DNA from 4 places in the Streptomyces sp. NPDC002896 genome. Region 1 is predicted to be linked to each of the others. Evidence: riboswitches for the same ligand, from Rfam matches in the RefSeq annotation. Region 1 holds a riboswitch; each other region holds the start of a gene.
The links. A riboswitch is a leader RNA that binds a small molecule or an ion and turns the genes downstream of it on or off. The one in region 1 is predicted to bind cyclic di-AMP.
Positions count from the first base shown of each region.

Region 2: linked by a shared signal. The riboswitch ahead of ABT009_RS27085 (M23 family metallopeptidase) and the one ahead of ABT009_RS22555 (peptidoglycan DD-metalloendopeptidase family protein) in region 1 are both predicted to bind cyclic di-AMP.
Region 3: linked by a shared signal. The riboswitch ahead of ABT009_RS27345 (LysM peptidoglycan-binding domain-containing protein) and the one ahead of ABT009_RS22555 (peptidoglycan DD-metalloendopeptidase family protein) in region 1 are both predicted to bind cyclic di-AMP.
Region 4: linked by a shared signal. The riboswitch ahead of ABT009_RS25920 (transglycosylase family protein) and the one ahead of ABT009_RS22555 (peptidoglycan DD-metalloendopeptidase family protein) in region 1 are both predicted to bind cyclic di-AMP.

Region 1 is NZ_JBEOVA010000011.1:218,974-221,166, forward strand. Features, by position in the region: gene ABT009_RS22550 (SGNH/GDSL hydrolase family protein) at 1-201, opposite strand, end outside; gene ABT009_RS22555 (peptidoglycan DD-metalloendopeptidase family protein) at 422-1,303, opposite strand; cyclic di-AMP (ydaO/yuaA leader) riboswitch at 1,308-1,485, opposite strand; gene ABT009_RS22560 (alpha-galactosidase) at 1,772-2,193, opposite strand, start outside.
Region 2 is NZ_JBEOVA010000015.1:118,174-120,366, forward strand. Features, by position in the region: gene ABT009_RS27080 (M16 family metallopeptidase) at 1-538, shown strand, start outside; cyclic di-AMP (ydaO/yuaA leader) riboswitch at 769-932, shown strand; gene ABT009_RS27085 (M23 family metallopeptidase) at 945-1,721, shown strand; gene ABT009_RS27090 (GntR family transcriptional regulator) at 1,989-2,193, shown strand, end outside.
Region 3 is NZ_JBEOVA010000015.1:178,528-180,720, forward strand. Features, by position in the region: gene ABT009_RS27340 (substrate-binding domain-containing protein) at 1-287, shown strand, start outside; cyclic di-AMP (ydaO/yuaA leader) riboswitch at 599-759, shown strand; gene ABT009_RS27345 (LysM peptidoglycan-binding domain-containing protein) at 762-1,493, shown strand; gene ABT009_RS27350 (inorganic diphosphatase) at 1,679-2,179, shown strand.
Region 4 is NZ_JBEOVA010000014.1:57,331-59,523, reverse strand. Features, by position in the region: gene ABT009_RS25925 (transglycosylase family protein) at 1-588, shown strand, start outside; cyclic di-AMP (ydaO/yuaA leader) riboswitch at 760-989, shown strand; gene ABT009_RS25920 (transglycosylase family protein) at 994-1,797, shown strand; gene eno (phosphopyruvate hydratase) at 2,055-2,193, shown strand, end outside.

The DNA of each region.
Region 1 (2,193 bases):
GAGTTTGCCGCGTACGGCCAGGTTGGCGTAGCGGAAGGTGTGTTCAGGGACCCGGTCGTCGAGGAGGACGGCCAGCCGGTCGGCCCAGCCGACGAAGTGCCCACCGGGCCCGGGGTCTCCGACGCCTTCGGTGAAGCTGTCGCCGACCGCTGCGTAGGACCTGATCACGTCATTGGTGAGGAATCTCGACTCTGCTGCCACGTCGGCATATCTTTCACCTCCCTAAGTGACCTACGCCACCGTAGGAAGGGGTTGACGGCGGGTGAGAAATGCCACTCGTCAAGATTGGCCCAAGCCAGGAATAGAGGAAGTGCCTTGCGCGGCTCGCAGGCAGAACGACGTGAGCCCGGTCAGGCCGCACCACGCATGGGTACGGCCTGACCGGGCCTGGCCCCCGACTGTCGCCGGATGCGAACCGGCGTCAGATCGAGACGCCGTGCAGGCGCAGGTAGGCCAGCGGGTCGACGTCCGAGCCGTAGTTCGGCGTGGTGCGGATCTCGAAGTGCAGGTGCGGGCCGGTCACGTTGCCGGTGGCGCCGGAGAGACCGATCTGCTGGCCGGCCGTCACGGTCTGGCCGGCCGAGACGGAGAGGGCGGACAGGTGGGCGTACTGGGCGTACATGCCGTCGCTGAGCTTGATGACGACCTGGTTGCCGTACGCGCCGCCCCAGCCCGCAGAGACGACGGTGCCCGCACCGACGGCCTTGAGGCTGGTGCCGGTCGGGGCGACGAAGTCCACACCGGTGTGGTAGCCGCTCGACCACATGCTGCCCGACTGGTGATAGGGGGTGCCGACGGTCGCGCCGGTGATCGGCGCGGTGAAGGCGGAGGCAGTCGTGGCCGCCGAATCCGTGGCCGCGGTGTTGGTGGCCGTGGCGGCCGCCTTGGGGGCAGCGGTGGTCGCCGTGGAGGTCTTGGTGTCCTCGGTCTTGGAGGCGGAAGCCTTGGCATCGATGACGAGCTTGAGGCCCGCGCTGATCTTCGCGGGATCGGCGCCGATGGCCTTGCGGTTGTCCTGGTAGAGCTTCTTCCAGCCCCCGGCGACCTTCTGGTCCCTGGCGATGCCGGCGAGGCAGTCACCCTGCTTCACCGTGTAGGTCTTCGTCGCGGCCGACTTGGCGGCGGCAGCGGTGGCGGCCTTACCGGAAACGGACTGGACGGCGGAGGACGGCGCGGGGGCGGCGAATGCGCCGGTGGCGCCGATGAGCGGCAGTGCGAGTGCGGCACTGCCGGTGCCGAAAGCGGCTATGGAGCGGGTGAAGCGCTGGGACTTGCTGCGGCGGGGCTTACCGGTCGCGGGCATGGCGAATTCCTCTCCGGCGCCTGCGAGGTGAGCTGTCGGGTTCGGACTGGAGATGTCCGGCCGCGTTTTGGCGCGACTTCACCCCAAGCCGGTCCCGGGACCCGGAACCGGCGTACTACCTGTGGGGTCCCCCGCTCCTGCCATTCACGGGTGTGAGTGGGGATTCCGGGCGATGGCAGGATTCGGCGTCCGCCCGGATCGACCGCGACCGTAAGCGAGCCGGAATGGCGGAAACAAGCGACGAGTTAAGGGTCGGATTCCGGTTCTTGATCCTTCTTCGGAAATACCGGTCACCCTCCGTGGATTAACGATCTCCGCATTCCGGGCAACGCCCAGGAATTTCCCGGGAAGCCACGAAAGGGAGATCGCCACCCACCGTCACCAATATGATCCTGCTCACGGCATGCCAGTCATGCCGCCTTAATACAGGGCCAGTTGGGACGTAACCGCTAATAATGCACAAATCGGTCAGATGCGACGCAGACGGAAAACTGCCGCATCCAGGTCACCGTGCAGCCCGGTGCGCAGACCGTGGTGCAGCAGCACCGCACCCCGGTGCACCGCGCCGGTCTCGAGGCACTCGTACGACGCGGAGGAGTCCAGCCCGCGCAGCCTGACGGCCGGCGGCGCCTGGCCGTAGTGCTGGGCCTGCAGCCACGCCAGGACGACGGTCTCGTCGCCGAGGACGTACTGCACGGCGCTCAGGCCGCCCTCCGGCGGCCGCAGCCGGTAGAGGTCGCCGCGCTGCACGACGGGCCGGATCTCCTTGTAGAGATCCACCCACCGGCGGGCCTCGGCGAGCTCCTCGTCGCTCCATTCGGTGAGATCGCCGCCGACGCCGAGCACCCCGGCCATCGCGCTGATGAAGCGGAAGCGCAGCGAGCTCACCC
Region 2 (2,193 bases), on a different contig from region 1:
CCAGGTGCTCGGCACCTACTGCCTGGGCGGCACCCTCACCTCGCGCCTGGACCGCGTCCTGCGCGAGGAGAAGGGATACACCTACGGCGTAAGGGCGTTCGGCCAGGTACTGCGCTCCGCGCCGGACGGCAGCGGCGCCGCGATGCTCGCCATCAGCGGCTCGGTGGACACCCCGAACACCGGCCCGGCGCTCGACGACCTGTGGAAGGTGCTGCGTACGCTCGCCGCCGAGGGCCTCACGGACGCCGAGCGCGACGCCGCGGTGCACAACCTGGTGGGTGTCGCGCCGCTCAAGTACGAGACGGCGGCGGCCGTTGCGGGCACGCTGGCCGACCAGGTCGAGCAGCATCTCCCGGACGACTTCCAGGCGGAGCTGTACCAGCAGCTCGCCGCGACCGGCACAGTCGAGGCCACGGCCGCGGCGGTCAGCGCCTTCCCGGTGGACCGTCTGGTGACCGTCCTCGTGGGTGACGCGTCCAAGATCGAGGAACCCGTCAGGGCACTCGGAATCGGTGAAGTGACGGTCGTCACGGGCTAGTCCGGACGCGGTACCGCCCGCCCGGCATCCGGGCGGGCGCCGCACAGGCCCGGAGGGACCCCGGTGGCTGCAGAGCCACCGGGGTTCTCGTTTGTCCGAATTGTTGGAGAGCCTGCCTGTCTGCCCTGTGGCATGCACTACAAATCACATGCTGCGTTTGTTGATTGAAAGATGTCCCGTTTAGCGTCGGTCCGGCTGTTCGTCAGGCAGTGCGCCGCGCCCGCGGCACCGGACAGTCATCGCCGAGTCCCCGGACGGTGTGAGCCAGGGGAGCCGGGGACCCATCGCAGTCCCCTGGGGTGAATCGGGGTCCTTGACCGTGTCGAGGGGCCCGTAGGAGACCTTCCTGCTCCGAACCCGTCAGCTAACCCGGTAGGCGAGAAGGAAGGAAAGGACCAGCCACTACATGGCGTTCACCCGCGCCACCGGGAAGCATCGTCGTCCGAGCCGCCTCACCCGCAGGACCGCAAGCGCGGCGGGTATCGCGGCCCTCACCACCACCGGCGTCATGGGCACCCTCGCCGCCCCCGCCATGGCAGCCGACACGACCGCCGAGCAGACCGGCCTGACGCAGGCCGTCACCCTCGGCGAGTCCATCGCCGAGAAGATCGACGCTCAGGCCGCCGCGCAGCAGCAGGCAGCCGAAGAGGCCGCCGCCAAGAAGAAGGCCGCCGAGGAGAAGCGCAAGGCCGAGGCGAAGGCCAAGAAGGAGCGCGAGGCCAAGGAGCGTGCGGCCAAGGAGCGCGCCGCGCGCGAGGCCGAGCGCAGGCGCCTCAACGCCTTCGTGCTGCCGATCACCGGTTCCTATGTCTCCACCGGCTACAAGACCGGCGGCTCTCTGTGGTCGTCCGGCAGCCACACCGGCGTCGACTTCCACGCCGCGTCCGGCACTCCCGTCCACTCCGTCGGCTCCGGCACCGTCGTCACCGCCGGCTGGGGCGGTTCCTACGGGAACCAGATCGTGATCAAGATGAACGACGGCACGTACACCCAGTACGGCCATCTGTCGTCCATCGCCGTCTCCGTCGGCCAGAAGGTCACGCCTGGGCAGCAGATAGCCCTATCCGGCGCGACCGGCAACGTCACCGGGCCGCACCTGCACTTCGAGGCCCGGACCACCGAGGAGTACGGCTCCGACATCAACCCCCTCGCCTATCTGCGCTCGCACGGCGTGAAGATCTGACGCGAGAGCGGTTCCGGTGACGGTCCGGTCCGGGAGCGGATCGGGGCAGACCGGACTCGTTTCTCGGAGGCCCCGCTTCACCGAAGCTCGGCTTCATGGAAGCCCTGGCTCATCGAGCCGGGGCTTTCGTCGTTCCCGAGCGCCGATTTGTCCAAAAAATATCCATGGATTCCGGCCCGCCGTCGGAAATTCCCGCACGTTGCAATAGAGTCAGTCAACAGGCGTCAATCGACCGCGTTTCGCGGGGATTAAGGCGGAGGTCCGGTCATGCAGATTCCCGCGCACTCGGTATGCACGGCAATCCGCGACGACATCGTCGCGGGTGTCTACGAGCGCGGAAGCCGGCTCACCGAGGAACTGCTCGCGCGCCGGTACGGGGTGTCCCGTGTCCCGGTGCGCGAGGCCCTGCGCACGCTGGAGGCCGAGGGCTTCGTCGTGACGCGCAGGCACGCGGGCGCCTGCGTCGCCGAGC
Region 3 (2,193 bases), on a different contig from region 1:
CCTTCGACGACACCCGGGCGGCCGCCATGTCCTGTCCGCCGCTGAGTGCGGTGCGCCAGCCGTTCGGGGAGCTGGGCCACGAGGCGACCCGGGTGCTCATGCAGCTGGCCGAGGGCCGGCCGCCCGCGTCCTCGCGGATCGAGCTGGCGACGCAACTCGCGGACGTCGACGTCCGTTCGCCGCAGGGGCTCTTGATGCCGCGTCAGTTGAGCGGCTCACGAGGAACCGAGCAGGGCGCGAGAGCCGCTAGAGCTGACCATATGGACGATTTGCCCCTTTTCTACTAAAACTCCCTTCCGTTCCATTAGCTCAACTTTCTGTGCTTTGAATAGCGTTGTGGGGCGAGAAATGTCGTCTCGTCAGTGATATGCCTCACGTCGAGATGATCTGTCCCGTTTTCTGCTTGTCTCGCTTCTTGTGTCATCCGGCCTTCGGGTAAAGGGAGTTGGGCTGCCGGGTGGCCGGCAGGCAGCCCACCCCGCCCCCGCTGGATTCGCCATGTGTATTTCCGTGTGTGAATTCGGCCCTTGTTCCGCCCGGGCGTTCTCGCTTACGTTTCACGCCAATCCGGGCGGCCCCGCCGAATCCTGTCGCCGCCACGGAAACCGCGATCAATCACGTATGGCAGGAGCGGGGAAACCAGGTAAGCCGCCGATCCGGAAACCGGACCGGCTAGGGGTGAAGCCGCATTCACACTGCGGCCGGGCATCTCCAGCCCGAACCCGACAGCTCACCTCGCAGGCGACGGAGAGGAATTTGTCATGCGTGCAAAGGGAAAGCACCGTCGCCCCAGGGCCAATCCGCTTGCTCGAGGCCTCGTCGCCCTGGGCGCGGGTGGTGCCGTATTCGCCGTACCGCTGACGGCGGTGACCCAAGCCGAAGCGGCACCGGCGGTGCAGTCCGCCGCCGCTGCGGCGGCGCTCTCGCCCGCCGCCGCCCTGAACACCGCCACGACCACATACACCGTGGTCAAGGGCGACACCTTGGCCAAGATCGCACGCGCGCAAAACCTGAAGGGCGGCTGGAAGAAGCTGTACGAGGACAACCGGGCAGTCATCGGCAACGACCCGTCGAAGATCTACGCGGGCCTAAAGCTGACGCTCGGTGAGAAAGCCACACCGCAGACGTCGACCACTACCGCTGCCGCCACGCAGGCGTCCGCCAAGACGTACGCCAACAACCTCGACGGCTGGATCAGGCAGTCGCTCGACATCATGGCCGCGCAGGGCATTCCCGGCACCTACGACGGAATCCACCGGAACATCATGCGCGAGTCCTCGGGCAATCCGCGGGCCGTCAACAACTGGGACTCCAACGCCGCAAAGGGAACGCCCTCCAAGGGCCTCCTCCAGGTGATCGACCCCACGTTCCGCGCCTATCACGTGCCCGGTACGTCGTGGGACATTTTCGACCCGGTCGCCAACATCACTGCTGCGTGCAACTACGCGGCCAAGAGGTACGGCTCGATGGACAACGTCTTCGGTGCCTACTGACGTACCGCGGAAATCCAGGTAAAACGCGCGCACCGATCCCGTTCATGGCCGATCCGAAGGGGTAGCCGAACGGCAAGAAAGCGGCCGACCTGTGATGCGACCATGCTCGGCCCGCCACCGGGACCCGCGCCCTGAGCGATCGGGTCCCGGTGGACGGGCCGAGGACGCGGACAAGGAGGGCCACCGTGGAATTCGATGTGACTGTGGAGATCCCGCAGGGGTCCCGTAACAAGTATGAGATGGATCACTCGATGGGGCGGATCCGTCTGGATCGGATGCTCTTCACCTCCACGCAATACCCGGCCGACTACGGATACATAGACGGCACCCTCGGGGGCGACGGCGACCCCCTGGACGCTCTGGTCATCACCGGTGACCCCACGTTCCCGGGCTGCGTCATCGAGTGCAGGGCGATCGCGATGTTCGTCATGCGCGACGAGAAGGGCATGGACCAGAAGGTCCTGTGCGTGCCCGCCCACGACCCGCGCTACGCCGCCGTCCAGGACATCGGTGACGTCCCGGAGTTCGACCGGCTGGAGATCACCCACTTCTTCGAGGTCTACAAGGACCTGGAACCCGGCAAGTCCGTCGAGGGCTCCCACTGGGAAGGCCGCGACCAGGCCTACGCCGAGATCGAGGCGTCCCGCCGGCGCGCCGACCGGAGCCAGACCGTCGGACCAGGCTGAACGGGGACTCGATG
Region 4 (2,193 bases), on a different contig from region 1:
CTTGTCGGTCTCACCAAGGGCGAGGCCGCGGCGGACGTCGACACGGGTGTGTCGAAGGACACGTCGGACTCCTCGTCCGACACGTCGTCCGGTTCCTCGGACGCGGCGGAGCCCTCGGCGTCCGACGAGCCGACCGACGACTCCTCCGCTGCCGCCGATGACTCGGCAGCCTCCGGCGAGTCCAAGGGGGGCAAGCAGGGCGATTCGGGCAAATCCGATAAGTCCAGCGAGGTCGACGGTAGTTCGCCCTCGGATTCGGCCGCCGCAGACGCCGCCGAGTCTGCCGAGTCCCCGTCCGAAGGTGCGGGAGCCGGCCGGCACCGCGGCGACAGCGCCCAGGAGGGCGCCGACACGCGCTCCTCCGACCCCTCCGGCCGCCACGCGTCGCGCTCCGACGCGGACCGGGGCGACGACGGCTCGTACACCGTGCGCACCGGTGACAACCTCTGGGCGATCGCCGACGCCCATGACGTCAAGGGTGGATGGACCGCCCTCTACGAGGAGAACAAGAAGACCGTCGGCGCCGACCCCGACCTCATCCTCCCCGGTCAGACCCTGGATCTCGGTCTCGAATCGGCCGGTAAATAGCGATAGTTCAGGGCTAATTGTCCGTTTTGGTGCGAGTGAGAGATGAGTCTCAGAAGCCCTGATCGTCTTTGAAATCCGCTCTGGCGGATGTTTACGGTCGTGACCGCTCGCCACAGCGAGCACTCGCGGTCGTCACGCCGAATCCTGCCGACGGCCATGCGGGTTCAGTCGTCGCGTCCAGCGCCGTAGGCAGGAGCGGGGGACCCAAGGTTTGTGCCGGCAACGGCAGTTGAGCAGCTGAGCACATGGTCTCGGCTGGCGACGGCCAGAACCGGCTTGGGGTGAAGTCGCACGCAACGAAACGTGCGACCGGGCAACTCTTCCCAAGCTCCTGAGGAGCAGGGGATACCCCATCGGCCCGAACCCGACAGCTCACCTCGCAGGCGTCGGTGAGGGGATCACTCCATGCTGCGTTCCAGCAAGGGCACGCACCGTCGCCCGTCCGTTCTCGGCCGCACTTCTCGCATCGCCGCACTCGCCGGTGTGACCGGCGTCGCCATCGCCGCTCCGCTGATGACGGCCGGCACCGCCTCCGCCGCCACCGCCACCGAGTGGGACGCCGTCGCCCAGTGCGAGTCGGGCGGCAACTGGTCCATCAATACCGGCAACGGCTACTACGGCGGCCTGCAGTTCTCGGCCTCCACGTGGGCCGCCTACGGCGGTACGCAGTACGCCGCGACGGCCGACAAGGCCACCAAGGAACAGCAGATAACCGTCGCCGAGAAGGTCCTGGCGGCTCAGGGCAAGGGCGCCTGGCCGACCTGTGGCGTGAACCTCTCCAACACCCCGTACGAGGGCGGCTCGACCACCGCCACCACGGACTCCGCCACCACGGACTCCGCCACCACTCAGCAGAGTGACGGCACCCAGCAGAGCGAGTCGAGCCAGAGCACGACCGAGCAGAGCACGACCACGCCGAGCACGACCGAGCAGAGCACGACCGCGCCGAGCACCACCGAGCAGGGCACGGAGGAGCAGACCGCCTCCGGCTCCGAGGGCAGCGGCGCGACCGCGACCGTCGAGACCCCGACCGGCGAGAAGGTCAAGAAGGGTGACGGCGAGTACAAGGTCGCGGAGGGCGACACCCTCGGCAAGATCGCCAAGAGCCACAAGGTCAAGGGCGGCTGGAAGAAGCTGTTCGAGCTGAACAAGGACGTCGTCCAGGACTGCAACGTCATCTACCCGGGCCAGCAGCTCCACCTCGGCTGAGAGATCCCTCTCCCGTAGATCTCCCCAGACCCCTCGCCCCGGCGCGTGTCCCCCCGCGCGCCGGGGCGAGGTTCGTCCCGGTGCGTGCGCGTAGGCACCGGGATGCCGTCTCACTTTGTTTCGTTCAGAAACAATTTGCTTTCAGTTTGTCCACGGGCCGGTCGGTCGGCTGGCCGTTGCCCTGGAGGCGGATAGGCTCTTGTCGCAAGGCCGAAGTCATACAGCCCCGCACTTCCAGCGTCACATCCCAGAAGGAGATGCTCGTGCCGTCCATCGACGTCGTCGTAGCCCGGGAAATCCTGGACTCCCGAGGCAACCCCACGGTCGAGGTCGAGGTCGGCCTCGACGACGGCAGCACCGGTCGTGCCGCCGTACCGTCCGGTGCGTCCACCGGTG